DNA from 3 places in the Streptomyces sp. NPDC001443 genome. Region 1 is predicted to be linked to each of the others. Evidence: riboswitches for the same ligand, from Rfam matches in the RefSeq annotation. Region 1 holds a riboswitch; each other region holds the start of a gene.

Evidence for each region. Region 1 has a riboswitch for cyclic di-AMP ahead of ACWC24_RS26855 (M23 family metallopeptidase). Riboswitches for the same ligand answer to the same signal wherever they lie in the genome.
Region 2: it holds a riboswitch for cyclic di-AMP, as region 1 does, so the genes downstream of both, ACWC24_RS21455 (NlpC/P60 family protein) here and ACWC24_RS26855 (M23 family metallopeptidase) in region 1, are expected to answer to the same signal.
Region 3: it holds a riboswitch for cyclic di-AMP, as region 1 does, so the genes downstream of both, ACWC24_RS38855 (M23 family metallopeptidase) here and ACWC24_RS26855 (M23 family metallopeptidase) in region 1, are expected to answer to the same signal.

What each region holds. Positions count from the first base shown of each region.
Region 1 covers NZ_JBSFIA010000029.1:537-10,201, reverse strand. Annotated here, with positions in the region: gene ACWC24_RS26885 (hypothetical protein) at 118-354, opposite strand; gene ACWC24_RS26880 (DUF6082 family protein) at 499-1,050, opposite strand; gene ACWC24_RS26875 (CobW family GTP-binding protein) at 1,370-2,443, shown strand; gene ACWC24_RS26870 (DNA gyrase/topoisomerase IV subunit A) at 2,472-4,928, opposite strand; gene ACWC24_RS26865 (M16 family metallopeptidase) at 5,198-6,601, shown strand; gene ACWC24_RS26860 (M16 family metallopeptidase) at 6,598-7,986, shown strand; cyclic di-AMP (ydaO/yuaA leader) riboswitch at 8,187-8,346, shown strand; gene ACWC24_RS26855 (M23 family metallopeptidase) at 8,359-9,111, shown strand; gene ACWC24_RS26850 (GntR family transcriptional regulator) at 9,325-9,665, shown strand, end outside.
Region 2 covers NZ_JBSFIA010000020.1:56,419-66,083, forward strand. Annotated here, with positions in the region: gene ACWC24_RS21420 (STM4015 family protein) at 1-309, opposite strand, end outside; gene ACWC24_RS21425 (hypothetical protein) at 480-806, shown strand; gene ACWC24_RS21430 (DUF6745 domain-containing protein) at 874-1,992, shown strand; gene ACWC24_RS21435 (NAD-dependent epimerase/dehydratase family protein) at 2,086-3,141, shown strand; gene ACWC24_RS21440 (NlpC/P60 family protein) at 3,268-5,028, shown strand; gene ACWC24_RS21445 (Lrp/AsnC family transcriptional regulator) at 5,072-5,512, opposite strand; gene ACWC24_RS21450 (transaminase) at 5,567-6,916, opposite strand; cyclic di-AMP (ydaO/yuaA leader) riboswitch at 7,258-7,432, shown strand; gene ACWC24_RS21455 (NlpC/P60 family protein) at 7,441-9,348, shown strand; gene ACWC24_RS21460 (DUF1996 domain-containing protein) at 9,540-9,665, opposite strand, start outside.
Region 3 covers NZ_JBSFIA010000062.1:19,315-28,979, reverse strand. Annotated here, with positions in the region: gene ACWC24_RS38890 (amino acid permease) at 1-391, shown strand, start outside; tRNA gene ACWC24_RS38885 (tRNA-Lys) at 501-573, shown strand; gene ACWC24_RS38880 (GTP cyclohydrolase II) at 680-1,330, opposite strand; gene ACWC24_RS38875 (MarR family winged helix-turn-helix transcriptional regulator) at 1,508-2,029, opposite strand; gene ACWC24_RS38870 (dihydrofolate reductase family protein) at 2,106-3,239, shown strand; tRNA gene ACWC24_RS38865 (tRNA-Met) at 3,303-3,376, shown strand; gene ACWC24_RS38860 (PP2C family protein-serine/threonine phosphatase) at 3,562-4,923, shown strand; cyclic di-AMP (ydaO/yuaA leader) riboswitch at 5,180-5,345, shown strand; gene ACWC24_RS38855 (M23 family metallopeptidase) at 5,356-6,384, shown strand; gene ACWC24_RS38850 (aldo/keto reductase) at 6,549-7,493, shown strand; gene ACWC24_RS38845 (PrsW family intramembrane metalloprotease) at 7,527-8,843, opposite strand; gene trmB (tRNA (guanosine(46)-N7)-methyltransferase TrmB) at 8,948-9,665, opposite strand, start outside.

The sequences.
Region 1 (9,665 bases):
CGCTGACGGGGTGCCGGGCTGCTCGCCGGATCGGTCCCGGCTCGCTCGACGGTTGCGGGCAGCCGGGGGTGACGGGACGGGTCGACGCGGACGCGGACGCGTGCTCGTGGGAGAGCGTCAGGCGTCGGGAATGTCCGCCTTGGCGCGGATCAGGGTCTCCCGGCTCACGATGACGATGCGTTCGTAGTCTGCGCGGGAAGCGTCGAGGGGAAGCTCGCCGTCCAGCGCCTCGGTGGCCTCGGTGCCGATGACGGCGAAGTTGCCGTCACTGAGCTCGAACACGTCGGGGCAGTTGGCTCCTGAGTTACTGCCTCGGGCGCTCGGGGGCACACCGATGCGGCGCACGATCTTCAAGGGATACCGGTCCTTACGGATTCTGGACATAGTGGTGGCAGAACCGTAGCCCTGTGGAAGTGACCTTCGTGGCGGCATGGGTGAAAGTCACTCAGTCGTGTTGCTGGTGCCGGTGTGTTGACCTGTCTGGCTCACGGGAACGGGTCATTCGGACGGAGGGTTACCCACCACCCACCACTCGTCGGTGTCCGCTTCGTCGAGGTCTCTGACGAGGCTGTCGGCCATTTGTCCGATGCGGGCCTCGTCGGACGACTCCTTCAAGGTCGCGCGCTGACTTCGCGAGGCCTCCCAGTACTCGCGGAAGAGCGGGCTCTGGAAGAACTCCCGCAGATAGGTGTACAGCTCCTCCCGGTCCAGTACTTCCGCGCGGTAGAGGTGGAAGAGGTAGGTGTACCACGCGTTGGCGTAGAGGAACTGACGGCGCTTCTCGGCCGGGATGCTCTTGTCGTAGGTGTCGATCACCGCGGCGAGCGAGGGGTCGTCGATCGCCCTGGCCAGCAATTCCCAGTGCATACGCTGCTGATGTGCCAGAGCCTTGCGGCGGACCGCCAACTCCTCCAGTTCCAGCCGCCTTTGCAGCAGATGCTCCTCCTCGACCCGCCTCTGCCGCGCGGCCAGCGTCAAGGCGGCGGTGGCGAGCGTCAGACCGGCTGCGGCGGCGCCCAGCCTCCCCGCAGAGTGCTTCCGTATGGCCATGTAGATCCCCGATTCAAGCGACCGCCCGCCGGTCGTCGGAGTGTGGGTCGACTGGTGGGGACCGGCGAGCGATGGGCGGCGCGTGCCGCCTCCAGGGTGCCGAGCGGCTCTGACCGGCGGGGAGGCGGAGAGGAGGCGCACGGAAGGAAGCGAGGGTCGCACACTTCGACGCCATGCCCAACGTCTGCCCCGCCGACGCTGCTAACAATCGTTCACTCAGCGGGGATTCTTCCGGCTCGTATCCTGGGGCGGCACTACGTTCCACGTAGATGCGCCGGTCGTGAGCCGGTGTACGCGACGGTGTGAGAGAGGTCGTACGTTGAGCCAGCCGAGCCCGGCCCGGGGGTCGCAGCAGATTCCGGTGATCGTACTCGCCGGATTCCTCGGCTCGGGCAAGACGACCCTGCTCAACCATCTGCTCCACCGCGGCGGCGGCAGCCGGATCGGGGCGATCGTCAACGACTTCGGGGCCATCGAGATCGACGCGATGGCGGTGGCCGGGGCGCTCGGGGACTCCACCGTCTCCCTCGGCAACGGTTGTCTGTGCTGTGCCGTCGACAGCAGCGAGCTGGACGTCTTCCTCGACCGGCTGGCGCAGCCGGCCGCCGGCATCGACGTCGTCGTCATCGAGGCCAGCGGGCTCGCCGAGCCCCAGGAGCTCGTCCGGATGCTGCTCGCCAGTGAGCATCCCGGGATCGTCTACGGCGGACTCGTCGAGGTCGTGGACGCCGCCGAGCTCGACGACACGCGCGCGAGGCACCCCGAGATCGACCGGCACCTCGCTCTCGCCGATCTCGTCGTCGTGAACAAACTCGACCGGGTTGAGCGGGACGGCGAGCGCGTCCTGGAACTCGTCCGTTCGCTCACCGACCGGGCCGCCGCCGTCGTACCGGCCACCTACGGCCGTATCGATCCCGAGTATCTGTTCGACTGCCGGCCCGGTGAGGAGCGCATCGGGCAGCTCTCCTTCGACGACCTGCACGACCATGACGCCGAAGGTGCGCACGCGGGACATCTGCACACCGCGTACGACAGCCTGTCCTTCACCCGCGAGCTGCCCCTCGATCCCCGCAGGCTCATGACCTTCCTCGACAGCAGGCCCCGGGGGCTCTACCGGATCAAGGGGTACGTCGACTTCGGGCCGTACGACACCGGGAACCGGTACGCCGTGCACGCCGTCGGGCGGTTCCTGCGTTTCTACCCGGAGCCCTGGGGGCCGGACGAGGCACGGCTCACCCAGCTCGTGCTCATCGGCTCCGGCATCGACGCGCCCGCCCTGCGCAAGGAGTTGGAGGCGTGCACGAGCGACGCCCCGCACGCCGACGAGCACGGCATGTGGGGCGTCCTGCGGTACGTCCAGGGCGACGACGACCACGACGAGGCCGAGTCCTAGAACGGACCCGCCACGACGAGGCCGAGTCCTAGAACGGACCCGCCACCACGCCCACCGTCTTCGACAGCGACACGCCCGAGCCGTCGCGACGCGGGTCGATATCCGGGAGCTCGGCCGGGGTGCCGTTCTTCTGCGCCGCCCGCGCCGGGACGGGACCCGCCCAGGCCACGGACAAGCAGTCCTCGCCCTTCAGGAACCGCTGGCAGCGGACACCGCCGGTGGCACGGCCCTTGCGCGGGTACTGGTCGAACGGGGTCATCTTGCCGGTCGTCTGCACGGAGTCGTCCAGGGTGCCGCGCGAACCGGCGACGGTGAAGACGACCGCGTCCACGGCCGGGTCCACCACGGTGAACGAGATCACCTTCGCGCCCTCGGTGAGCTTGATGCCCGCCATGCCGCCCGCCGGACGGCCCTGCGGGCGCACCTGCGACGCCTGGTAGCGCAGCAGCTGCGCGTCGTCCGTGATGAAGACCAGGTCCTCCTCGCCGGTGCGCAGTTCCATCGCGCCGACGATCCGGTCACCCTCCTTGAGGGCGATGACCTCCAGCTCGTCCTTGTTGGTGGGGTAGTCCGGGACCACCCGCTTGACCACGCCCTGTTCGGTGCCGATGGCCAGACCGGGGGACGACTCGTCCAGCGTGGTCAGACAGATCAGCGTCTCGTCGTCGTCGAGGGAGACGAACTCGCCGAGCGGGGCGCCGCCCGACAGGTTCGGCGCGGACGCGGTGTCCGGGAGCTGCGGCAGGTCGACGACGTTGATCCGCAGCAGGCGGCCCGCCGAGGTGACGGCACCGATCTCGCCGCGCGCGGTGGCGGGCACCGCCGAGACGATCACGTCGTGCTTGGTGCGGTGGGCGTCGGGGTCCGCCGGGAAGGGCTCCGCGTTCGCCGTACGGGCCAGCAGGCCGGTCGACGACAGCAGCACCCGGCACGGGTCGTCCGCGACCTGGAGCGGCACGGCGGCGGCCGTGGTGCCGGCGGACTCCAGCAGCACCGTACGCCGCTCGGTGCCGAACTTCTTCGCCACCGCGGCCAGCTCGGCCGAGACCAGCTTGCGCAGCTCCGCGTCCGACTCCAGGATCCGGGTCAGCTCCGCGATCTCCGTGTTGAGCCGCTCCTGCTCCGACTCCAGCTCGATCCGGTCGAAGCGGGTCAGCCGGCGCAGCGGGGTGTCCAGGATGTACTGCGTCTGGATCTCCGACAGCCCGAAGCGCTCCATCAGGCGTTCCTTCGCCTGCGCGGAGTTGTCGCTGGAGCGGATCAGCCGGATGACCTCGTCGATGTCGACGAGCGCCGTCAGCAGGCCCTCCACCAGGTGCAGCCGGTCGCGCCGCTTGGTGCGCCGGAACTCCGAGCGGCGCCGGACGACCTCGAACCGGTGGTCGAGGTAGACCTCGAGGAGCTCCTTCAGACCCAGCGTGAGCGGCTGGCCGTCGACCAGCGCGACGTTGTTGATGCCGAAGGACTCCTCCATCGGCGTCAGCTTGTAGAGCTGCTCCAGGACCGCCTCCGGCACGAAGCCGTTCTTGATCTCGATGACCAGGCGCAGGCCGTGCGCGCGGTCGGTGAGGTCCTTGACGTCGGCGATGCCCTGGATCTTCTTCGAGCCGACCAGGTCCTTGATCTTGGCGATCACCTTCTCCGGGCCGACCGTGAAGGGCAGCTCGGTGACGATCAGGCCCTTGCGGCGGGCCGTGACGGTCTCCACCGCGACCGTGGCGCGGATCTTGAAGGTGCCGCGGCCGTTCTCGTACGCGTCCCTGATGCCGCCGAGGCCGACGATCCGGCCGCCGGTGGGCAGGTCCGGGCCCGGGACGAACCGCATCAGGGCGTCCAGGTCCGCGGCCGGATAGCGGATGAGGTGGCGGGCGGCCGCGATGACCTCGCCGAGGTTGTGCGGCGGCATGTTCGTGGCCATGCCGACCGCGATGCCCGACGAGCCGTTCACCAGGAGGTTCGGGAAGGCCGCAGGCAGCGTGGCCGGCTCCTGCTCCTGACCGTCGTAGTTGGGGGCGAAGTCGACGGTGTCCTCGTCGATCGACTCCGTCATCAGGCTCGCGGCGTCGGCGGCCCTGCACTCGGTGTACCGCATGGCGGCCGGCGGGTCGTCGTTGCCCAGCGAACCGAAGTTGCCGTGCCCGTCCACGAGCGGCACGCGCATGGAGAACGGCTGGGCCATGCGCACCAGGGCGTCGTAGATCGACGCGTCGCCGTGCGGGTGCAGCTTGCCCATCACCTCGCCGACGACACGGGCGCACTTCACATAGCCGCGCTCGGGACGCAGACCCATCTCGTTCATCTGGTACACGATGCGGCGGTGCACCGGCTTGAGGCCGTCGCGGGCGTCAGGCAGCGCGCGGGAGTAGATGACCGAGTACGCGTACTCGAGGAAGGAGCCCTGCATCTCGTCGACGACGTCGATGTCGAGGATCCGCTCCTCGTACGAGTCGTCGGGCGGCGGGGTCTTCGTGCTGCGGCGGGCCATCGCTGCCGGCTCCTTGCTGACGCGTGAACGGGTTCTGACGCGGACCATTGTGGACCGCGCTACTGACAGTGCGGGCGGGGCCCCGGCGTCGTCCGCCCGGCCCGGTGTGGAGCGGCGCCTGCCTCCACGACTGCCCGCAGGCTACGCGATCTCGCTCTCGGCGTACGTCCGGCGGGAACTTCGCCCATGGTCCGCCCGCTTGCATACAGTGGCAGGACAGGCACGAAACGCGCGGTCGGACGACCGCGTCCGCGATCGAAGGGACGTACATGCCCATGGGTCACACGGCCACAGCCGAGGCAGGCTCCGGGGGCCTGACAGCGACCGAGCACCGCTTGGCCAACGGCCTTCGCGTGGTGCTCTCCGAGGACCATCTGACCCCGGTCGCGGCGGTGTGCCTCTGGTACGACGTCGGCTCCCGCCACGAAGTCAAGGGCCGTACGGGCCTGGCTCACCTCTTCGAGCACCTGATGTTCCAGGGGTCCGGACAGGTCAAGGGCAACGGCCACTTCGAGCTGGTGCAGGGCGCGGGCGGCTCGCTGAACGGCACCACCAGCTTCGAGCGCACCAACTACTTCGAGACCATGCCCACCCACCAGCTGGAGCTCGCCCTCTGGCTGGAGGCCGACCGCATGGGCTCCCTGCTCGCCGCCCTCGACGACGAGTCCATGGAGAACCAGCGGGACGTCGTCAAGAACGAGCGCCGCCAGCGCTACGACAACGTGCCCTACGGCACCGCGTTCGAGAAGCTGACCGCCCTCGCGTACCCGGAGGGCCACCCCTACCACCACACGCCCATCGGCTCGATGGCCGACCTGGACGCGGCCACCCTGGAGGACGCGCGGGCGTTCTTCCGGACGTACTACGCGCCGAACAACGCCGTGCTCTCCGTGGTCGGCGACATCGACCCGGCGCAGACGCTCGCCTGGGTCGAGAAGTACTTCGGTTCCATCGCCTCCCACGACGGCAAGCCCGCCCCGCGCGACGGCTCGCTGCCCGAGGTCATCGGCGGTCAGCTCCGCGAGGTCGTCGAGGAGGAGGTCCCGGCGCGCGCCCTGATGGCCGCCTACCGGCTGCCGCACGACGGCACGCGCGCGTGCGACGCCGCCGACCTGGCGCTGACCGTCCTGGGCGGCGGGGAGTCCTCCCGCCTCTACAACCGGCTGGTACGGCGCGACCGTACGGCGGTCGCGGCCGGCTTCGGCCTGCTGCGGCTGGCGGGGGCGCCCTCCCTGGGCTGGCTGGACGTGAAGACCTCCGGTGACGTCGAGGTGCCGGTCATCGAGGCCGCCATCGACGAGGAGCTCGCCCGGTTCGCCGAGGAGGGTCCCACGGAGGAGGAGATGGAGCGCGCCCAGGCCCAGTTGGAGCGCGAGTGGCTGGACCGGCTGGGCACGGTCGCGGGCCGCGCCGACGAACTGTGCCGCTACGCCGTCCTGTTCGGCGACCCGCAGCTCGCCCTCACCGCCGTCGGGCGGGTGCTGGAAGTGACGGCCGAGGAGGTCCAGGAGGTCGCCAAGGCCCGCCTGCGCCCCGACAACCGCGCGGTGCTCGTGTACGAGCCGACCGTCCCCGAGGCGCTGGACGAGGCCGAGGCCGCGGAGCGCACCGAAGACCCGGAGTCCGCGGCGACCGTGGAAGCCACCGACGAGACCGAGGAGGCGGCCCAGTGACCGAGCTCGCCACGATGCAGTTCCACCCCCAGCCCCGGCCGGGAGATGCCAGGCCCTGGGCGTTCCCGGCGCCGGAGCGCGGCACCCTGGACAACGGCCTGACGCTCCTGCGCTGCCACCGCCCCGGCCAGCAGGTCGTCGCCGTCGAGGTGCTCCTCGACGCGCCGCTGGAGGCCGAGCCGGCCGGTCTCGACGGCGTGGCCACGATCATGGCGCGGGCCTTCTCGGAGGGCACCGACAAGCTCTCCGCGGAGGAGTTCGCCGCCGAACTGGAGCGCTGCGGCGCCACGCTGGACGCGCACGCCGACCACCCCGGCGTACGGCTGAGTCTCGAAGTGCCGGTCTCGCGCCTGGCGAAGGCGCTCGGCCTGCTCGCCGACGCCCTGCGCGCGCCGGCCTTCGCGGACAGCGAGGTCGAGCGGCTGGTGCGCAACCGGCTCGACGAGATCCCGCACGAGCTGGCCAACCCCGCGAGCCGCGCGGCCAAGGAGCTCTCCAAGGAGCTGTTCCCGGCGGCCTCGCGGATGTCGCGCCCCCGCCGGGGCACCGAGGAGACGGTCGTGAAGATCGACTCCGCGGCCGTGCGCGCCTTCTACGACCGGCATGTCCGCCCCGCCACGGCCACCGCCGTGATCGTCGGCGACCTCGCGGGCATCGACCTGGACGAGCTGCTCGGCGACACCCTGGGGGCCTGGAAGGGCTCCTCGGCCGAGCCCCGCCCGGTGCCGCCGGTGAACGCCGACGACACCGGCCGCGTCGTCATCGTGGACCGCCCCGGCGCGGTCCAGACGCAGCTGCTGATCGGCCGCACCGGGGCCGACCGGCACGACCGGGTCTGGCCCGCGCAGGTGCTCGGCACGTACTGCCTCGGCGGCACCCTCACCTCCCGGCTGGACCGCGTCCTGCGGGAGGAGAAGGGCTACACCTACGGCGTGCGCGCGTTCGGCCAGGTGCTCCGGTCGGCGCCGGACGGCACGGGCGCCGCGATGCTCGCGATCAGCGGCTCCGTGGACACCCCGAACACCGGTCCCGCCCTGGCGGACCTGTGGACCGTGCTGCGCACGCTCGCGGGGGAGGGCCTGACCGACGCGGAGCGCGACGTCGCCGTGCAGAACCTCGTCGGGGTGGCGCCGCTGAAGTACGAGACCGCGGCGGCCGTGGCGGCCACGCTGGCCGACCAGGTCGAGCAGCACCTGCCCGACGACTACCAGGCGACGCTCTACCAGCAGCTCGCCGCGACCGGCACGGTGGAGGCCACGGCCGCTGCCGTGAGCGCCTTCCCGGTGGACCGGCTGGTGACGATCCTCGTGGGCGACGCGGCACAGATCAAGGAGCCCGTCGAGGCGCTCGGCATCGGTGAGGTCACCGTCGTGTCCGCCGAGTAGGCACGCGCGCGAAGGGGCCCTGGCGACCTGTCGGCCGCCAGGGCCCCTGTCCGTGCAAGGAGTGTCCGAATTGGGGCGGAGACATCCTGTCTGCCGTGTGGCGTGCGCAACAAAACACGCGATCCGTTTGATGATCGAAAGGCGGCGCCCGTACCGTCATCTGAACTGTTCGTCGGGCAGTGCGCCGCATCCGCGGCAGCGGACAGTCATCGCCGAGTCCCCCGAGGCGCGAGCCAGGGGAGCCGGGGACCCATCGCAGTCCCTGGGGTGAATCGGACGTCCGCGCACGCGAGGCGTCCGTAGGAGACCTTCCTGCTCCGAACCCGTCAGCTAACCCGGTAGGCGAGAGGGAAGGAAAGGATCAGCCTCTACATGGCGTTCACGGGCGTTTCCGGCAAGCACCGTCGTCCCAGCCGGATGAAGCGCACCAGCGCTCACGCAGCCGGTATCGCGGCTCTCGCCACCACCGGCGTCGTCGGCACCCTCGCGGCCCCCGCGCTCGCCGCCGAGAACCCCGTCGAGCAGACGGGCCTCACCCCGGTCGTCACCCTCGGCGACGAGGCCGCCGAGCAGGTCGACGCCCAGGCGGCCGCCCAGCAGCAGGCGGCCGCACAGCAGCTGGCCGAGGAGATCGCCCACGCGAAGGCCGCGGCGAGGGCCGCGGCCGCCCGCAAGGCCGAGGAACGCGCCGCCCGCGAGGCCGAGCGCCAGCGCCTCAACACGTTCGTGTCGCCGATCACCGGCTCCTACGTCTCCACGGGCTACCTCGCCAGCAGCTCGCTGTGGTCCTCCGGCAGCCACACCGGCGTCGACTTCCACGCCGCCACCGGCACCACCGTCCACGCGGTCGGCTACGGCACCATCGTCGAGGCCGGCTGGGGCGGGGCCTACGGCAACCAGATCGTCATCAAGATGGACGACGGCACGTACACCCAGTACGGCCACCTGTCCTCCATCGGTGTCTCGGTGGGCCAGCGGGTCGTCACCGGCCAGCAGATCGGCCTCTCCGGCGCGACCGGCAACGTCACCGGACCGCACCTGCACTTCGAGGCCCGTACGACCGCCGAGTACGGCTCGGACATCGACCCGGTCGCCTACCTCCGCAGCCACGGTGTGAACGTCTGACATCCGTCCGCGCCGCGGACGTCCGGCGACGACCGCGCGACATACCGAAGCCCCGGCTCACCGAGCCGGGGCTTTCGGCGTTTCCGGCACCGTCCTGTCCAAAAAATATCCATGGATTCCGGCCGCCCGTCGGAAATTACGTCCGATTGCAATAGAGTCGCTGAACACATGTCAATCGGCGACGTTTCACGGGCATTAAGGCGGAGGTCGGTCATGCGTATTCCGGCGCACTCGGTGTGCACGGCGATCCGGGACGACATCGTCGCCGGTGTCTACGAGCGTGGCAGCCGGCTCACCGAGGAACTTCTCGCCCGGCGCTACGGCGTCTCGCGCGTCCCCGTCCGGGAGGCCCTGCGCACGCTGGAGGCGGAGGGCTTCGTGGTGACCCGCCGGCACGCGGGCGCGTGCGTGGCGGAACCCACCGAGCAGGAGGCCTCCGACCTGCTGGAGATGCGCATGCTCCTGGAACCGCTGGGTGCCTCCCGGGCCGCCCAGCGGCGCACCGAGGCCCATCTCAAGGTGCTGCGCGGCCTGGTCCGGCTCGGCCAGGAGCG
Region 2 (9,665 bases), on a different contig from region 1:
GCCGAAGAACAGCGCCCGCAGGGCGGGCAGCCGGTCACGGGCGGCCAGCAGTGCCTCCACGACGTCGGTGGGAGCACTGTCGTACGCCTCCGTCCAGGCACCGACGATCAGCGCGCGCACCCGGGTCGTGTCCACCGCGGCGCGGAAGCGCTCGAAGGCCGCCGTCCACTCCTCCTCGGCGTCGTAGACGCTGCCGCAGATCCGCCAGGCCACGGAGTCGGGTTCGGGCAGCGCCGTCATCGCGTCGGCGTCGGGGAAGTCGAAGACGGGCAGACCGTGGAACTCCTGCAAGTGCTGGCCGATGGTCATGCGGGCTGCTCCTGACGTGCGACGAATGCGGTGGGCGGTGCGCAGCAGTTCTACCAACAGGCACTGACAGCACGCCTCGGCAGGGTCGGCCGCGGCCCGTTGTCAGTGGTGGTCCGTACGGTCTGTGCATGGAGTCCGGTGCGCCGAGCACCGGGCCGGAGGGGAGAGCCGTGTACCGGCAGGGAGACGTGCTGATCGTGCCCGTCGCGGAGGGGGCCGTGCCGGCCCATGTCCCGCACGCGCCGAAGGAGGCGCGGGACACGCGGGGGCGGCTCGTGCTGGCCCTGGGCGAGGTGACCGGCCATGCCCACGCGGTGGTCGGTCCGGGCGAACTGATCCGTGAACCCGGGCCGTTCGGGCCGCTGCTGCTGCATCTGCCGGAGGGCGGCCGGGTCGTGCACGAGGAGCATGCGGCGATCACGCTGCCCAAGGGATGGTTCCGGGTGATCCGGCAGCGGGAGTACGTACCGGGTTCCGTGCGGCTCGTGGCCGACTGAGCGGCACTGTGGGCCGGGCGAGCGGGACGGGCGCGACCGGCGGGACGGGCGCGGGGAGAGGGAACGGATGGCGGACGTACGCGTGGCGGGAGAGACGGCGGTGGCGGCAGTGACGGCAGACCTGGTGGCGGGGGACGTGGACGGAACGGACGGGGTGCCGGTGGACGCCCTCCAGGGGTGGCGTGCGTGCGCCGCCGCGGTCGAGCCCGCGGACCGCGCCGAGGCGGAGGCGGGCATCCTGCTGGCCTACCGGCAGGCCGGACTGGCCGCGCCCGAGCGCGTGGTGTGGGCGGGTTCCCCGCGCGAGGGCGTGACCCTGGTACGGGCCCTGTCCGACGCGGACCGGGGGGCGAGCGTGCGGGAGGCGGTGCGCAACGCGCCCTGGGCGGCCGCCCGCCGTGCCGCGCACGAGCGGCTGGGGGCGGCGGGGTGGTCGGCGCACTGGTCGGCGACCGGAGGCCGGCTCTGGGACACCACGCAGGCGCTCGTGGAGCGGATCCGCCGGGGCGTGCTGGACGAACTCGCCGGCGAGGACCTGCGGGTGGAGACGGAGATCCGGCTGATCCTGCTGGACGCTCTGCTCGGCCAGCACGACGCGCCGTGGCTCGCCGCCCTGAGCGCGGACGGACCGGCGCCGGACGGACCGGCGCTGGACGGACCGGCCCGGGTGTGCCGCAGCGCCGGCTGGTGGTGGCCGTTCGAGAAGGTCGTGGTGGTGTGCGAGCGTCCCGTCGCCCTGCACCGGGACGAGGCCGGCCGGCTCGACCGGGGTGACGGCCCGGCGCTGGCGTTCCCGGACGGCTTCGCCCTGCACGCCTGGCGTGGCATGCCGGTGCCTGCCGCCTTCCTCGAGGAGCTGCGCACGCTGACGCCGGAGCGGATCCGCGCCGAGGAGAACGCCGAGCTGCGCCGGGTCATGCTCGAGTACTACGGCTACGACCGCTATCTGAGCGACTCGGGCGCCCGCCCGGTGCACCGCGACGAGACGGGCACGCTCTGGCGGGTCGAGCTGGAGGGTGACGAGCCGGTCGTGATGGTGGAGGTCGTCAACTCCACACCGGAGCCGGACGGCGCGCACCGCACGTACTGGTTGCGGGTTCCGCCGACGACCCGCGAGGCCAGGGAGGGCGTCGCGTGGACGTTCGGCCTGGGCGCCGAGGCGTACGCGCCGCTGCGGGAGACGTGATCCGGTCGCACCTCTGTTCTCGTGGCGCGTGTCGGGCGATGATCCATGCCGTCTCCCGGCACACACCGGGAACCTGGAGCGAGGAGACGGCACGTGGGCACTGAGGCGGCGGCGAGCGTTCTGGTCACCGGCGGAACCGGTTTCGTGGGCAGCCATCTCGTGCGGCGGCTCCTCGAACGCGGCTACCGGGTGCGCACCACGGTCCGCAGCACCGCGGACACCGCCAAGGTGGGGCCCCTCACGCAGATGCGGGAGGCCTTCCCCGGGCGGTTGGAACTGTTCGAGGCGGATCTGCTCGTGGAGAACTCCTTCGACGAGGCGATGCGCGGCTGCCGGGTGGTCTTCCATGTCGCGTCGCCGTTCCTCATGCCGGAGAAGATCAGGGACGGCCGCCGGGACATGGTCGACCCGGCCCTGCTGGGGACACGCAATGTGCTCGGGAGTGTCGAGCGGACCGCGGAGGTCGAGCGGCTCGTGTTCACCTCCACCGTCGGCGCGATCTTCGGTGACTACGCCGACGTACGGGCCATGGACGACGAGGTGTTGACGGAGAAGTACTTCAACACCACGAGCACCGTGGACAACAACCCGTACCACTACGCCAAGACGCTCGCCGAGCGGGCGGCCTGGGACGCGGAGGCCGCGCAGGACCGCTGGCGCATGGTGTCGGTCAACCCCGGTCTGGTGCTCGGCCCCTCGCTCACCCCGGCGTCGCGCTCCGGCAGCCTGTTCCTGCTCGACGAGCTGTTCAAGGGGTACTTCTGCTACGGCGCACCCGACTTCAGCTTCACCACCGCCGATGTGCGCGACGTGGCCGACGCCCACATCGCCGCGGCGGAGAACCCCGGCGCGAAGGGCCGCTACATCGTCGCCGCGGAGACGATGACGTCGTTCCACGAGATGTCCCGCATCATCCGTACCCGTCATCCGCGCAGTCTGCGCCTGCCCCGTACGGCTCTTCCGCACTGGCCGGTGCGGATCCTGGGCCCGGCGTTCGGGCTGACGCAGGACTACATCCGCAAGCACCTCGGGATCCGGTTCCGGGTCGACAACAGCCGCAGCGTGCACGAACTGGGCCTCGTCTACCGGCCGATCGAGGAGACTCTGCTGGAGCACTACGAGGCCTGGCTGCGGCAGCGGCGCGCGTGAGGCGGGCTTCGCCGCGGCAGCGGCAGGCGTGCGGCGGGCGTCCGCGACGGAGATCCCGACGGGGATCGCGGACGTCAACAGGGGCGCGCTGTACGGGTGACGGGGCCGCACGGGATCATGATCCCCATGTCTCACACCTCTCGACGAAGACTCCTCGCCGTCCTCGCGGCCTCCGCCGCCTCCGTACCGCTCGCCGGAGCGGCCGCGGCCCCGGCACGGGCCGCCGGCAACGGCGCCCTCGCGGACGTCGAGCCGTTCGCGGGTCCGGCCGGACTGTCCTCGGCCCGCTCCTCGGTGACCCTGGCCCCGCTGGACGCCTCCTACTTCACCCCGGTGACACTCACCACCCCGCTCACCACGACGGTGCTCGCGGGCACTCCGGCCCGTACCGAGGTCACCTCCGGCGGCAGGCGGGTCGCGCTGCTCACCCAGGGCGCGCGGACGGTCGTCCTGCCGGGCCCGCAGCGCACGTTCGCCGAGAACAAGCGGCCCTTCGCGGACGACTTCCAGCGCACCCTGCCGGATCCGGTGCTCGACGACGGGAAGTACTGGGGCACGTCTCCCGGCGGTGGCAGCTGGTACACGCTGGGACCGGCGGAGACCGACTACGCGGTGGTGCCGGGCAGCGGTCTCATCAGCCTCACCACCGACGGCGCCAGCCGGCACGCCAACCTGCACGACGAGGAGATCACCGACGTCGACGCCCGCTGCACGGTCCGGTTCGACAAGGTGCCCACCGGCCAGGCCTGTTCCGCCGGTCTGACGTTCGGCTACCAGACCACCCACAACAACTACCGGGCTCGGCTGTCCTTCCTGACCTCCGGCGCGGTCGAGCTGCGCGTCGAGAAGGAGGTGGACGACACGGTGACCCAGTTGGTCACCGCCGTCACCCTCGCCACGGGCGTGCCCGCGGGAACCGACTGGACGATCCGGGTGCGCCGGGAGGGCACCCGGATCCGGGCCAAGGCATGGCGTGCGGCTTCCGCCGAGCCGGCCGCGTGGTCCGCCGACGTCGTCGACGCCACCTTCGGCAAGGGCCGGGTGGGCCTGCGCGCCCTGGCCAACACCGGCTGTACGAACCTGCCGGTCACCCTGTCCGTCAGCCGCTTCGAGGTGGACGCCGCGAACTGGGAGACTCCGCCGACCGTCACCCACGGGGACTGGGTGCGGGTGCTGCCGGAGCCGTTCGACGGCACCTGGACGGCACAGTTGGAGCAGACGATCCGCGGCTGGGCCGGTTCCTGCGTTCCCGACGTCCTGGCCCACGCCGCGATGTTCCTCGGCGGCGCGCCGACGGTCACGGCCGGGGCCGGACCGGCCCAGGGCAGACAGGTGCTGGGCGAGGCCGGGTACGGCTACCTGGACCCGCAGGGCTACCGCCTCGAGGGCGCCGACTTCCACGAGTACATGAACACGGGCTGGACCTTCCCGGACGGCACCTACGTCAAGCCGTCCAGCAAGCAGGTGGGCAACATCGACTGCTCGGGCTACACGCGGATGGTGTACGGCTACCACCTGGGCGTGCCGCTGGCCGCCGGCGCGGACACCTCGGGCCGGCGGATCCCGCGCCAGTCGCGGGACATCGCCGACTACGCCCCCGGGGTGGTCGTCGACCGCACCGACGGCACCAATCCGCCCGCCGCGACGCTGCTCCAGCCCGGCGACCTGGTGCTGTTCAACGCCGACTCGGGCGACGACGCCAAGGAGAACACCGTGATCGTCGACCACGTCGGCATCTACCTCGGCAAGGACGCGGCCGGCAAGCGCCGCTTCCTCTCCAGCCGCAAGACGGTCGGCGGGCCCACCATGTCCGACCTGGGCGGGGCGTCACTGCTCGACGGCACGGGCACGTACGCCACGAAGCTGCACACCGTGCGTCGTATCTGAGCCCGGAGCACCGCCGCCCGGCTCACGGCCGCCCGACGGCGGGTCAGCCGACGTCCCACAGGAACCGGTGGGTGTGGATCCCGAAGTACGGGAAGGACTGCACCTGCCGGACCCCGTCGATCGGTCTGACGACGTCGTTGACGAAGTCCAGCAGATCCTTCGGGCCGGGTGTGACCACCTCGGCGAACAGGTCGAACCCGCCCGAGGTGAGTACGGAGTAGACCACCTCGGGGCGTTCCGCGAGCGCGTCGGCGACCCCGCGCGGGTCGCCGTCGACGCCGATGCCGAGCAGTGCCATGGCCTGGCCGCCCATGGCCATCGGATCGGTCACGCCGACGACCTGGACGGCCCGGGAGTCCAGCAGGCGTTGCAGCCGCTGCCGGGCGGCGGAGGCGGACAGGCCGACCTTGGGGCCGAGGTCGGCGTACGCGATGCGGCCGTCGGTCTGGAGTTCCCGCAGGATGGCCCGGTCGATCTCGTCCACGTCTGCTGGCTCCCTTTCCTTCCCGGCGGTTCGGACCCACCCTATCGACGCACGTCAGCCGACGAGTTCGGCGAGGGCGGCGGCGAACAGCCCGGTGTGGGTGTCCACGTCCTGCTCCGTGGTGTCGGGGCACATGAGCGCCATGTTGTGGAACGGGGTCAGCAGGATGCCGCGGTTGGCGAGATGGAGGTGGAGGAAGTCCTCCAGCTCGGTGTCGCCGGCCGCCGCGGACTCGGCGCCGGTGCGCGGCGCGGGGTCGGCGAAGCGGTACTCGGTGCGCGCCCCGAGGCGGCTGACCGACCAGGGCAGGCCGTGGGCGGCGATGCCCGCGCGCACCCCCGCCTCGAAGCGCTCGGACAGCTTCGACATGTGGGCGAAGGCGTCGTCGGTGAGGACGTGTTCCAGGGTGGCGCGCATCGCGGCGACGGAGAGCGCGTTGCCCGCGAGGGTGCCGCCGACACCGCCCATGTCCACCAGGTCGAGATCGGCGCGGGACAGCAGCCGGTCGGCCAGGTCGGCGGAGAGGCCGTAGGCGCCGGCGGGGATGCCGCCGCCGATCGCCTTGCCGATGGTGAGGACGTCCGGCTCCAGCTCCCAGGCCGCGGTGCAGCCGCCCGGACCGGCGGAGAAGGTGTGCGTCTCGTCGTTGATGAGGAGGGTGCCGTACTGCCGGGTCAGGGCGCGGACCCCGGCCAGGTAGCCGGGTTCGGGGAGCACGATGCCGATGTTGGTCAGCGCGGGCTCCATCAGGACGGCGGCCACGTCGCCGTGGGCGAGTTCGCGCTCCAGCCGCTCCAGGTCGTTGAACTCGGCGACCCGGCTGGTCAGCGTGACGTCGCAGGGCGCGCCGACGTTCCCGGGGCGGGGGGCGCCCAGGCCGTCGGGGCCGACGACGATGAGCGACTCGTCGACGCTGCCGTGGTAGCTGTAGCCGTTCACCAGGATCTTGGAGCGGCCGGTGACGGCGCGGGCGAGCCGGATGGCCCAGCGGTTGGCGTCCGTCGCGGTCAGCGAGAAGCTCCACCGGGTGAGCCCGAAGCGGCGGGTCAGCTCCGCGCCGACCCATTCGGCGTCCTCGGTGGGCAGCATCGCGGTCGCCCCGCCCAGTTCGGCGAACCGGTGCCGGACGGCTTCGGCCACCACCGCCGGGGAGTGGCCGGCCATCGCGCCGGTGTCGCCGAGGCAGAAGTCGATGTACTCGTGTCCGTCGATGTCGGTCACCCTGGCGCCGCGCGCGGTGTCCAGATAACGCGGGAAGGCACCGGCGGTCTTGTTCATCCAGGTCATCGGCACCCGGCCGAAGAGGTGCTCGGACCGCGCGTAGGCGGCCTTCGAGCGAGGGTTGCGGCGGTCGGCCTCGGCGCTCTCGCGGGCCAGGAGGTGCTGAAGGCGGGTGCGGTCCATGACTACCTCGCAGAGCGACGGCGGATGAATGCCCAGAGAGTATGACCGAATCATACGCAAACTCAAGATTCGACGAATGAATCGATTGTCGCGACGATCGATTCGCGTGCAGGGATGATCGGGGTGCTGATTGATGCGCGCGCGTCGGCCGAGTCGACGAAGCGCCGGGCGCGACAGCCGCCCCCTCCGCACCCGCTCACCCCCGAACCGGGGAGCGACAGAAGGAAATGAAGGTCACAATTACGTATCGGACATACCGCACTTCAACCTTCACACGAGCCGCACAAATTAGCTAAGTTGGCGCCAGGCCGCTCGGTTCCTCCGGCGAATCCCGCCGGGCCGCGCTGCCTCCGCCGAGTCCGGTGAACCACTGCGGCCGCCGGAGCCGGGGACCCAACCGATCCTCTGGGGTGAATCGGCCCAACCGCCCTGCGGGGCAAGGGCCGTAGGGCACGCCTTCCGGAACCTCCGCCCGAACCCGACAGCTAACTCGGTAGGCGGAGCACGGAAGGAGTACGTCGCCGATGGCGCCAGGACGCGACAAGCGCCCCGAAGGTCTCGGCCTCCCCGGTATGTCGGACGCGGTCAGCGGTGAGGAGATCCGGCAGCGGATCAACACCCTCTACGACCGCGCGGAGACCGACTCGGGGACCTACAACGCCACCCGCGCGATGTCGGTCGGCGATCGCAGGCCCGGCCGGGCTGGGCGTCCCGCCCAGCGCAAGCCGTCCGACCCCGCCCTCGACGCCGTCGCCCGGAAGTGGTTCGACGACGCGCGCTCCAAGATAGGCCCGACCGTCGCGGCCGTGCTGCCCGCCGACCGGATGCCCGCCCTGCCGGGCGCGGCCCGCCCCGCATCGGCGCCCGTGCCGGAACTCCCGGCCGCCATTCCGGCCCCCCGCCCCGAACTGGAGGCACCTGCCCGGCGCGTCCCGGAGCTCACCGCCGGACCCGTCGCCGCCCTCCCGGCCGCGCCCGCGCCCGCGCCGGAGAGCCGACCGGACGCCTTCCCGGCTCTGCCCGCCGCCTCCGCGCCCTCGGCGCCCTCCGCCCCCTTCGCGCTCTCGGCCGGACCGCTCGCGGCCGCACCCGTACCCTCACCCGCCCCTTCGCCCGTACCCGCGCCCGCGCCCGCGGCCACGCCCGTGGCCGACACCGCGGCACGGCAGACCGCGCGGCGGTCGGTCAAGGGGCGGAACCAGGAGAAGCTCACCCAGGCCCGGAGACTGCTGACCCGGCAGGTCGCCCTGCGCAGTGCGCCGCCGGCCCCGGAGAGCGCGCCGGCTGCCGCGCCGCGCTGGCCGGCCCCTGAGCAGGATCCGCTGTTCGGCGAGGGCACCGGATGGCTCACCCAGCCGTCGCCCGGCCCCGACCCCCTCGCCGGGGGCGGCGAGTACCCGGGCGCCTCCGGCGCCACCGGGCAGTACGGCACCGTTCCCAGTGTCGCGGGATACCCGAACACCCCCATCGCCACGGGACAGTTCAGCCTTCCCCTCGACGTCGCCGTCACGAACCCGCCGGCCGACACGGGGCAGTTCAGCGCCATCCCGAGCGTCGCCGCCTACCCGAACACCCCGGTCGACACGGGTCAGTTCAGCCTCCCCCTCGACGCCGGTCTCACCAACCCTCCCGCCGACACCGGGCAGTTCAGCGCCGTCCCGAACATGGGGGCCGTCTACCCGAGCGCCCCCGCGGCCCCCGGCTACCCGAGTGCCCCCGCGAGCCCCGCCTACCCCAGCGCCCCCGCGAACGTCGGCTACCCGAGCGGCCCCGCCGAAACGGCCTACCCGAGCGGCCCGATGAACGCCGCTTACCCGAGCGCCCCCGTGAACGCCGCTTATCCGAGCGCCCCCGCGGGCGCCGCCTACCCGAGCGCCCCGGCGGGCGCCGCCTACCCGGCCACCCCGGCCGACACGGGCCGGTTCGCCCCGCTGGACACCGGACAGTTCGCGGTGCCCGCCGTTCCTGCCATGCCCCCCGTACCCCCGGCACCGGCCGCACCCGTCATGCCCACCATGCCCGCCATGCCCGCCATGCCCGCCCCGGTCGGCGCGCCGGAACCGGCGGGGTACGGCGGCAAGGCCGCGAACGCCCTGGAGTTCGCGCGCGCCCAGATCGGCAGGCCGTGCCTGTGGGGCGCGACCGGCCCCGAGTCGTACGACTGCGCCAGTCTCACCCAGGCCGCCTGGCGGGCCGCCGGGGTCGAGCTCCCCCGCGCGGCAGCCGACCAGGCCCGCGCCGTCTCGGCGATCCCGCTCACCGACCTCCAGCCCGGCGATCTCATCTTCTTCCACGGCGACACCAGCCATGTCGGCGTCTGCGCCGGCCCCGGCACGATGATCCACGCCCCGGGGCCCGGTGCCCTGATCCGCGAGGAGTCGATCTTCTTCGCCGGACAGGCGGCGATCCACAGCGCCGCACGGCCCGCCTGACCCTCGGGATCGCACGCCGAGGACCCACCCGAACCCGAATCCCGAACTGCACCGCGAACTGCCCGGACGGAATGATCCGTCCGGGCAGTTCGCGCGACGCGGCGGCGCGGTACGACGGCATGGGACGGCGCGACGCCCGGACCGTCGGTACCGGTCCGGGCGTCGCGCCGTGGGGTCTCAGCCAGGCGTCGTCACACGGGGCGTCGCCTGGTGCGGATGAGCAGGACTACACCGGCGACGGCGAGCACGCCGCCGAGCGCCGCGGGCCACAGCTGCGCGCCGGTCTCGGCGAGACCGCCCTGCACCGCCTGCGGTTC
Region 3 (9,665 bases), on a different contig from region 1:
CTATCTGATCAACGTCACGGCCTACGCGGCGGTGACCTCGATCGCCGTCATCGGCCTCTACATCGCCTACGTCGTGCCGACCCTGCTGCGGCTGCGCAAGGGCGAGGAGTTCGAGCGCGGCCCGTGGCACCTGGGCCGCTGGTCGCGGGCGATCGGCGTGGTCGCGGTGGTCTGGGTGCTGGCCATCACGGTCCTGTTCATGCTCCCGCAGGTCTCCCCGGTCACCTGGGAGACGTTCAACTACGCCCCCGTCGCCGTCCTCGTCGTGCTGGGCTTCGCAGCGACCTGGTGGCTGGCGTCGGCCCGGCACTGGTTCCTCAACCCCGAACACGCCCGCACCATCGCCCGCGAGGAGTCCGCCAAGGGGGCTCCCGAACCGGTCGATCCGTGACACTCCCGGCTCACCGCGGCGCCGCCACGCCGTCCGACGCGGCCGGGTCCCCGATACCCGATCGGAGACCCGGCCCTGTCCGGCTATGCTCGGGGAGGCAACATCGCCTGGGCCCTTAGCTCAATTGGCAGAGCAGTGGACTTTTAATCCATTGGTTGTGGGTTCGAGTCCCACAGGGCCTACCGGAACGCCCCCGGCTCGGAGGTACTTCGAGCCGGGGGCGTGACTGTTTCGGGCCCTTCGTGAGCGGCCCTTCGTGAGCGCGGTCCGGCCGGTCCGGAAGCGGCCTCAGCCCGTGGGCAGTTCCGTCAGTTCCGTGAGGTCGGCCAGCGGCAGGGTGTGCTGCGTCTGGAGGACCTTCGCGCGCAGGTAGCGGACGTTGTGCGGGGTGGTGAAGACCCCCGTCGGGACGCGGTCGCGGACGTCGGCGCCCAGCGAGCGGAGCTGGTCGGCCTTGTCGGGGTTGTTGGAGAGCAGGTCCAGGGCGGTGATGCCGAGGGCCTGGAGCATCTGGGCGGCCGCCGTGTAGTCGCGGGCGTCCTCGGGCAGGCCGAGGGCCGCGTTCGCCTCGTAGGTGTCGAGGCCCTGGTCCTGGAGGGCGTACGCGTCGAGCTTGTTGTAGAGGCCGATGCCCCGGCCCTCCTGGCGGAGGTAGAGCAGCACTCCGCCGCGGTCGGCGATGCGTTCGACCGCCTCGCGCAGCTGGGGGCCGCAGTCGCAGCGCGCCGAGCCGAGGACGTCGCCGGTCAGGCACTCGGAGTGCAGGCGGACCAGCGGGGTGGTGCCGGGCGCGGGGTCGCCGAGGACGATCGCGACGTGTTCCTGGCCGTCGGCCAGGCCGTGGAAGGTCACCAGCTCGGCGTCGACGGCGTAGCCGTCGTGGAAGCGCAGCGGGACCCGGACGCGGGAGCGCTGGGTGGCGGCGGGGAGGTCGGGCATGCGGGTTCTCCGGGTCCGGAGGGAACATCTGCTTCAGTTTTGAAGCAGAACCTGTGGCCCCGACCCTAACTCATGCTTGAAATTTGAAGCAATGGGTGGGTTCGCGTTCTTCCTCGGGCGGGTTGGCGGTGCTCCTCGGGGGGGGGTGGGGCCGGTGTGCCGCTCACGCCGTTCCGGTCAGGCGCACGGGGGTTTCGGCGAGCGTCGGCGCCACGGCACGTCCTCCGGTGCCCCGGGCGCCTCGCCGCCACCCTGGAGCGCCCGGGCGACCCCGGTGAAGATCTCCTCCAGTTGCCGTACCTGCTCCGGGGCGAGGTGGTCGAAGAGGGTCGCGCGGACGTTCTCGACATGGCCCGGCGCCGTCCGCTCCACGACCGTCATCCCGGCGTCGGTCAGGGCGGCCATGCTGCCCCGCCGGTCCGACGGGCAGCCCTCGCGCAGCACCAGGCCGTCCTTCTCCAGGCGCGTCACCGCGTACGTCAGCCGGCTGCGGGTGATCTTCAGCCGCTCGGCGAGGTCGGTCATGCGCAGCCTGCGGCTGGGCTCCTCGGAGAGCCGGGACAGGATGGAGTAGTACAGGTGCGGCATGCCGGCCTCCTGCTGGAGGTGCCGGTCGAGCGCGTCCTCCACGAGCAGGGTCGCGGCCAGGTACGCGCGCCATGCGCGCTGCTCCTCGGGAGTGAGCCAGCGGGTCGTCATGCCGCCAGTGTAGGTTTGTTTCAAACTTGAACCAAGCGTCCCGAGTCCCGCCCCGCCGCCGAGAGTGAGCGCGCCGATGCCGTTCCCGTACGTCCTGCTGTCCGCCGCCGTCTCCCTCGACGGGTACCTCGACGACACCGGCCCCGAGCGGCTGCTGCTCTCCGGCCCCGCCGACTTCGACCGGGTCGACGAGGTACGGGCCTCCGTGGACGCGATCCTCGTCGGGGCCGGGACGATCCGCGCCGACAACCCGCGGCTGCTGGTGAACTCGCCCGAGCGGCGGGCCGCGCGGGTGGCGGCCGGGCGGCCGGAGTACCCCCTCAAGGTCACCGTGAGCGGGTCCGGCGAACTGGACCCGGCCGCGAACTTCTGGCACACCGGCGGCGAGAAGGTCCTCTACACCACCGACCGGGGCGCCGAACGCGCCCGCCGGGCGGGTCTCGCGACCGACGTCGTCGCGCTGGGCCCCGAGCTCGGCTGGCGTCCGCTGCTGGAACACCTGCACGACGTGCGGGGCGTACGGCGGCTCATGGTCGAGGGCGGCGGCACCGTCCACACCCAGTTGCTCCAGCAGGAACTCGCCGACGAACTCCAGCTCGTCCTCGCCCCGCTCTTCGTCGGCGACCCGGACGCGCCCCGGCTGTTCGGCCCGGGGGCGTACCAGGGCGGCCGGCTGCGGCTGACGGAGACCCGGCGGATCGAGGACGTCGTCCTCATGCGCTACGAGCCCACCGCGCCCGGCACCGCGGACGCCGTCCCGGCCGCCGACCGGCACTGGCTGGCGCTCGCCTGCGAACTGGCGGCCCTGTGCCCGCCGTCGCGGACCGCGTTCAGCGTGGGCGCGGTGGTGGTGGCCGCCGACGGCACGGAACTCGCCCGGGGCCACTCCCGGGAGGGCGGCGATCCCCTCGCGCACGCGGAGGAGGCGGCCCTGGCGAAGATCGACCCGGCCGATCCGCGGCTTCCCGGCGCGACCGTCTACAGCAGCCTGGAGCCGTGCGCCCGGCGGGCGTCCCGGCCGGCCCCGTGCGCGCGGCTGATCCTCGGCGCGGGGGTGCGGCGGGTGGTCACGGCCTGGCGGGAGCCGGACACCTTCGTCGTCGGCGCCGACGGCAGCGGGCTGCTGGCGGCCGAGGGAGTGCATGTCGTCGTCCTGCCGGACTACGAGGCGGCCGCCAAGGCGCCCAACCGCCACCTCCTGCCGGGCTGAGCCGGCCCCGGATCAAACCGTTGTGCATTCCCACCCGCGAATGGCGTATGCTGGTCCTACCGACGCGGGGTGGAGCAGCTCGGTAGCTCGCTGGGCTCATAACCCAGAGGTCGCAGGTTCAAATCCTGTCCCCGCTACTGAAGGCTCAGGGCCGGAATCCAGTTCACGGATTCCGGCCCTGAGTGTTTTCATCGCGGCTCCCGGCGTTCGCGCGATGCCGTTCCTGCCGTCGCCGTCATCCGGTCGGCCCAACATCACTCGCCCCGCGCGCCGACTCCGGCGAATCTGGACCTTCGTGGCTGGAGACGGCGGGAGACGAGTGGTGCGCTCTGGTGACCTGACGGGTGAGGGGCCGCACGAGGAACCCGGCGCGGCCGAGGGGTCCGGCACGGCGGCCGCGGACGACCACCTCGTCCCGTACGCACGCGCGGGTGGCCGCCTTCCGCCCGACCCGGCCCTCGACCCGGACCCGGCCCTCGACCCGGACCCGGCCCTCGACCCGGACCCGGCCCTCGACCCGGCCCCGGATCCTGGCCCCGGTGGTCAAGCACCGGCCTCGCCCGCCTCGCCCACCGCCCCCGCGCCGTCCGGGGCGCCCGTACCCGCCGACGCCACCGGCGAGGAACGGCGGATCCGCCTCCTGCGGGTGCTCCCCGCGCTGCTGGCCGTCGGCGGTGCCGTCTACGGCATCTGCACGCCCCGCGGCTTCACCGCGGCGCCCCTCTTCACGGCCGCCCCGCTGGTGGCGGCCCCGCTGTGCTCCTTCCTCGGGACCGCCGTCACGGGGGTGGCCGCCGTCGTCGGCGCGTACGCCGTGCACGTCCGGTTCTCCCGGGTCCCGGACGCCGACGCGGTCACCGAGATCGTCACCGTGGCCACGGTCGCCGCGATGGCCGCGGTCATCAACCGTGTCGTGCGCCGCGGCGACCAGCGCCTCGCCAGCGCCCGCGAGATCGCCGAGGCCGCCCAGCGCGCGGTGCTGCCCGAGCCCGCCGCCCGGATCGGCGGCTACGACGTCGCCGCCCGCTACGAGGCGGCCCAGGCCGACGCCTGCATCGGCGGCGACCTCTACGCCGTGCAGGACACCCCGCACGGCGTGCGGCTGGTCGTCGGGGACGTGCGGGGCAAGGGCATGGGCGCGGTGGCGGCCGTGGCCGTGGTCATCGGGGCCTTCCGGGAGGCCGCCGAGCAGGAGGCGACCCTGGAGGCGGTCGCCCAGCGGCTGGAGCGGGCGCTGGCGCGCGAGGGCACCCGGCGCGACGGGCCCGACGTCTTCGAGGGCTTCACCACCGCCGTGCTCGCCGAACTCCCGCACGGGGAGGAGACGGTGCGGATCCTCAGTCGCGGGCATCCGCCACCGCTGCTGCTGGACCCGGACGGCACCGTGCGCCCCCTGCCGGCCCAGGAGCCGGCCCTGCCGCTCGGCATGGGCGAGCTGGGCAGCCGGCCCGACCGCGCGGAGGAGACCCGGTTCCCCAGGGGCGCCACCCTGCTCCTGCACACCGACGGCGTCTCCGAGGCGCGCGACGTCCAAGGCCGTTTCTACGACCCCGAGGAGCGGCTCGCCGGCCGCTCCTTCCGCGATCCCGAGGAACTGCTCGCCGCTCTCGCGCGGGACGTGCACCGGCACTGCGGGGGAGGTCTGACGGACGACATGGCCCTGCTCGCCGTCCGGCGTCCCTGACCACGCCGTCGTCACGTGGAGTGACCGGACGACCCCCCTGCGCATAACATCTGAGTCACCATCAAAACCGCCGTGACTCCTGAGGTGTTGCCCGCGCGCTCCGCACAAGGGGCAACTCACCCGATTTTCGCCGGTCATCGCCTTAAGTCCTGGCCAAAAATGTTATTGATCAAGCGGAACGGCTTGGAATCCTGCCCTCGTGCCCATTAACGTTCGATAACGCAGCGCGGTCGTCCCAGCCGTCACAAGGCGGCTCCGTGCGCACGCGCCGAATCCCGTAAGGGAACCGGGGAACCAACACCCTGGGGTGAATCGCACGGCCACCACTGTCAGCGACATCAGTGACAGGCGGTATACGCGCGTAGGAGACCTTCCTGCTCCGAACCCGTCAGCTAACCCGGTAGGCGAGAAGGAAGGAAGGAGCACGCCCAAGTGGCGTCCAACCCGCCTGCCCCAGAGGCCCCGTTCGTGCCGAGCCAGACCAGCACCGAGCCCTTCGGCTTCGGCAGCTACCGCACCGACGAGGGTCCGTGGGAGGAATGGAATCCCACCGCGGAGACCGTTCGCCCCCCGCGCGGCAAGCATCGCGTCGCCAAGCAGCGTGGCGGGGGACTCGCCCGCAGCTCCACCGTCCTGGGCGTCGGTGTCATAGCCGCCGTGGCCGGTGGCGGAATGGCCAGCGCCAACACCGGCAAGCCGCCGGTCTCCATCTCCATGCCCGACCTTCCCTCCGTCGGCTCCCTGCTGTCGGACGAGAAGCCCGCCGAGACCACGCAGGACGTCGCGACCCCGCTCAGCGGCATCGGCGTGACCACCGCCGACACCGCCCAGGGCGCCACCGACGCCGGCGAGGCGCTGCGCAGCCGGATCATGGCCCAGGCCGAGCAGCAGCAGACCCAGGTCGATGCCAAGGCCGCCGCCGCTGCCGAGAAGGCCGCCACCGACGCGGCCGCCAAGGCGGAGCAGGAGGCCAAGGACAAGGCCGAGGCCGCCAAGAAGAAGGCGGAGGAAGAGGCCGCGAAGAAGGCCGAGGCCGAGCGCCTGGCCGAGCTCGCCAAGCAGTACACGCTGCCGACCTCCTCGTACACGATCACCTCGACCTTCGGCGAGGCCGGCTCCATGTGGTCCTCCGGGTATCACACGGGCCTCGACTTCGCCGCGCCCACCGGAACGCTCATCAAGGCGATCCACAGCGGCACGATCACCGAGGCGGGCTGGGCCGGCTCCTACGGCTACCGCACGATCCTCACCCTCGACGACGGCACCGAGCTGTGGTTCTGCCACCAGTCCTCGATCAGCGTCAGCGTCGGGCAGAAGGTCGCCACCGGTGATGTCATCGGCCGGGTCGGCGCCACCGGCAACGTCACCGGTCCGCACCTGCACCTGGAGGTCCACCCGGGCGGCAGCGCGGACGGCATCGACCCGATGGCCTGGCTGCGCGGCAAGGGACTCACCCCCTGACGACCCGGGCTCCCCGGTTCTCCTGAACCTCCGGCGGTCCTGGCGACACCCCCCGACGCCAGGACCGCCGGTTTTCCGCTGCCCGGGCACGGGTCCCGGGAACGGGTGGACCGCGGGACAGTCGTACGGAATATCAACTTCAGAGCCGAGCGTTGACACTGAGCATGACTTCTCTTCGCAAGCTCGGTTCCTCCGACCTCGAGGTCTTCCCGCTGGCCCTCGGCGGCAACGTCTTCGGCTGGACCGCCGACCAGGACCGGTCCTTCGCCGTACTCGACGCCTACACGGCCGCCGGCGGCAACTTCATCGACACCGCGGACTCCTACTCGGCCTGGGTCGACGGCAATCAGGGCGGCGAGTCCGAGACGATCATCGGCAACTGGGTCAGGGCCCGCGGCAACCGCGCCGACGTCGTCATCGCCACCAAGGTCAGCCAGCACCCCGGGTTCCCCGGTCTGACCGCCGCCAACATCAAGGCCGCCGCCGACGCCTCGCTGCGCCGCCTCGGCACCGACCACATCGACCTCTACTACACCCACTTCGACAAGCCCGAGGTGCCGGTCGAGGAGATCGTCGGCGCGCTCGACGAACTGGTGCGGGCGGGCAAGGTGCGCCAGATCGGCGCCTCCAACATCTCCCCCGAGCGGCTGCGCGAGTCCCTGGAGTTCTCCGACCGCGAGGGCCTGGCCCGGTACGTGGCCCTCCAGCCCCACTACAACCTGGTCTCGCGCGACACCTACGAGGGAGAACTCCAGGACGTCGCCGACCGGTTCGGCCTCGCGGCCGTCCCCTACTTCGCCCTCGCCTCCGGATTCCTCACGGGCAAGTACCGCCCCGGCACGACGGTCGACAGCGCGCGGGCCACCGGCGCCGCCAAGCACCTGGAGACCGACCGCGGCCGCAAGGTCCTCGCCGCCCTCGACGAGATCGCCGGCGCCCATGACGTCCCGGTCGCCACCGTCGCCCTGGCCTGGCTCGCCGCCCGGCCCACGGTGCTCGCCCCGATCGCCTCCGCGCGGACGGTGGACCAGCTGCCGGCCCTGCTCGGCGTCGCGGAACTGGAGCTGACGGAACCGGAGGTCGCGCGCCTCACGCAGGCATCGGCCTGATCCGGCCCGCCCGTCTCCCCGTCTCCCCCGGGGCTACGACCGGTACGGGTTGTAGGCGGGGTAGGCCGCCGCCGGATAGCCGTACGCCGGCCAGGCCACCGGGGGAGGCGCCGGCATCATCACCGGTACCGGCGGTGCCGTCGCCCGCGCCGCGTAGTCCAGCGCGGGCCGCGCCACCTCCCGGCGCCGCCACAACTCGTGCAGCAGTTCCCGTTCCCGTACGACGAAGTCGGCACCGGCCCGGCCCCTGCGTCCCCTGCGCCGCAGGGCCGCCAGCGAGGTCGCGTACGTCTCGTACTCCGCCACCGTCCGCTCGGCGGGCTTGCCGAGGTGGTGCCCGGCGTACTCGCGGGCCAGCCGCCGGGCCCGCATCGAGCCGAGCGCGTACGGCTCGGCCGGGCTCAGCCAGCCCGCGGCGACGTACGCGGGCAACTCCTCGTAGACCGAACGCAGTTCGCGCTGGCGGGTCCAGATCACCAGCCAGGTCAGCAGGCCGAACGCGGGCACCATGAACAGCCCGTAGACGGCGAAGAACCCGTACTCGCCGAAGGTCGCGGAGCCGTTCCAGAACGCGTGCATGCCCATCGCGAGCAGCAGTCCGCCCGGTGGCAGCAGTACCCGGCGCACGCGCTGCCGGTCCGGGCAGAGCGCGGCGAGGCCGAAGCCGATGCCGGTGAGGACGGTGAACAGGGGGTGCGCGAACGGCGACATGATGACGCGGACGAAGAAGGTCGCCGCGGTGACGGAGGCGATGCCCCGGCCCCCGCTGAGCTGGTCGGTGCCGAAGGCGGTGCCGAGATAGAGGATGTTCTCGGTGAACGCGAAGCCGGTCGCGGTCACCCCGGCTATGACGACCCCGTCGACGATGCCGGTGAAGTCCCTTCTGCGGAAGAGGAAGAGCAACAGCACGGCGGCGGCCTTGGCGGACTCCTCGACCACGGGCGCTATCACGGTCGCGCCGAGGGTGTCGGCACCCGACGGATCCGCCGTCGCCGTCGCTATCCACTCGGTCGCGAAGCTGTTGGCGACGATCGCGATCAGCGCCGCCGCGCAGGCGCCCCAGGCGAAGGCGAACAGCAGATTGCGCCAGGGGCCCGGCTGGACCCGGTCCAGCCAGCGGAAGGCGGTGACGAGCAACGGCACCGGCAGGACCGCGAGTCCGAGACCGACCAGGAATCCCTCGGTGCCGGTCTGACGGCGCACCAGCGCCAGGATGACGAGTCCGGAGAGCGCCAGCAAAGTGATCACGGCGCCGTACCGCACCCCTGTGCGCTGCCACCAGCGTGGGTGCCGGACCCCACCTGCGGCGGGGCCGAAGGGGTGCGTCGGATACGGGGGAACGGTCGCCACGGCATTGACCCTAACGAGGGAGAGCTGGTCCTGCTGTTCCTTTTGTGCCGCCGGCCCGGCAGCCCGGGCGGCCGTGTTCACCACGGCTGCCACGGCCGCCGTGCCTACAACGGCCGCAGCTCCTGCGGCTCGCGGTGCTGTACGCGACGGAAGAGCAGATCGTTCACGACATGTCCCTTGTCCAGTCCCTGGCCCTCGAAACGGGTCACGGGCCGGAACGCGGGACGGGGCGAGAAACCGCCTTCGTCACGGGTGTTCTCGAAGTCGGGGTGAGCGTCGAGCACCTCGAGCATCTGCTCGGCGTACGGCTCCCAGTCGGTGGCGCAGTGCACGACCGCGCCGGGCCGCAGCCGGGTCGCGGCGAGATCGAGGAACTCCGGCTGGATCAGCCGCCGCTTGTGGTGGCGCTTCTTGGGCCACGGGTCGGGGAAGTAGACGCGCAGCCCGGCGAGGGAATCGGGAGCGAGCATCTCGCGCAGCAGGATGATGGCGTCCCCGTTGGCCACCCGGACGTTGGACAGCCCGTGGTGGTCGGCCAGGTTGAGCAGGTTGCCCTGGCCCGGGGTGTGCACGTCCACGCCGAGCACGTTGGTGTCCGGGTCGGCGGCGGCCATCTGCGCGGTCGCCTCGCCCATCCCGAAACCGATCTCCAGCACCACCGGGTTGCCGTTGCCGAACAGCTCGCCGAGGTCGACGACGCGCTGTCCGTCGATGTCGAGCCCCCACCGGGACCACAGCCGCTGCAATGCGTCCGCCTGTCCAGTGGTCACCCGGCTGCGCCGCGGCTGGAAGCTGCGGATCCGCCGCTCGAAGTGCGACCCG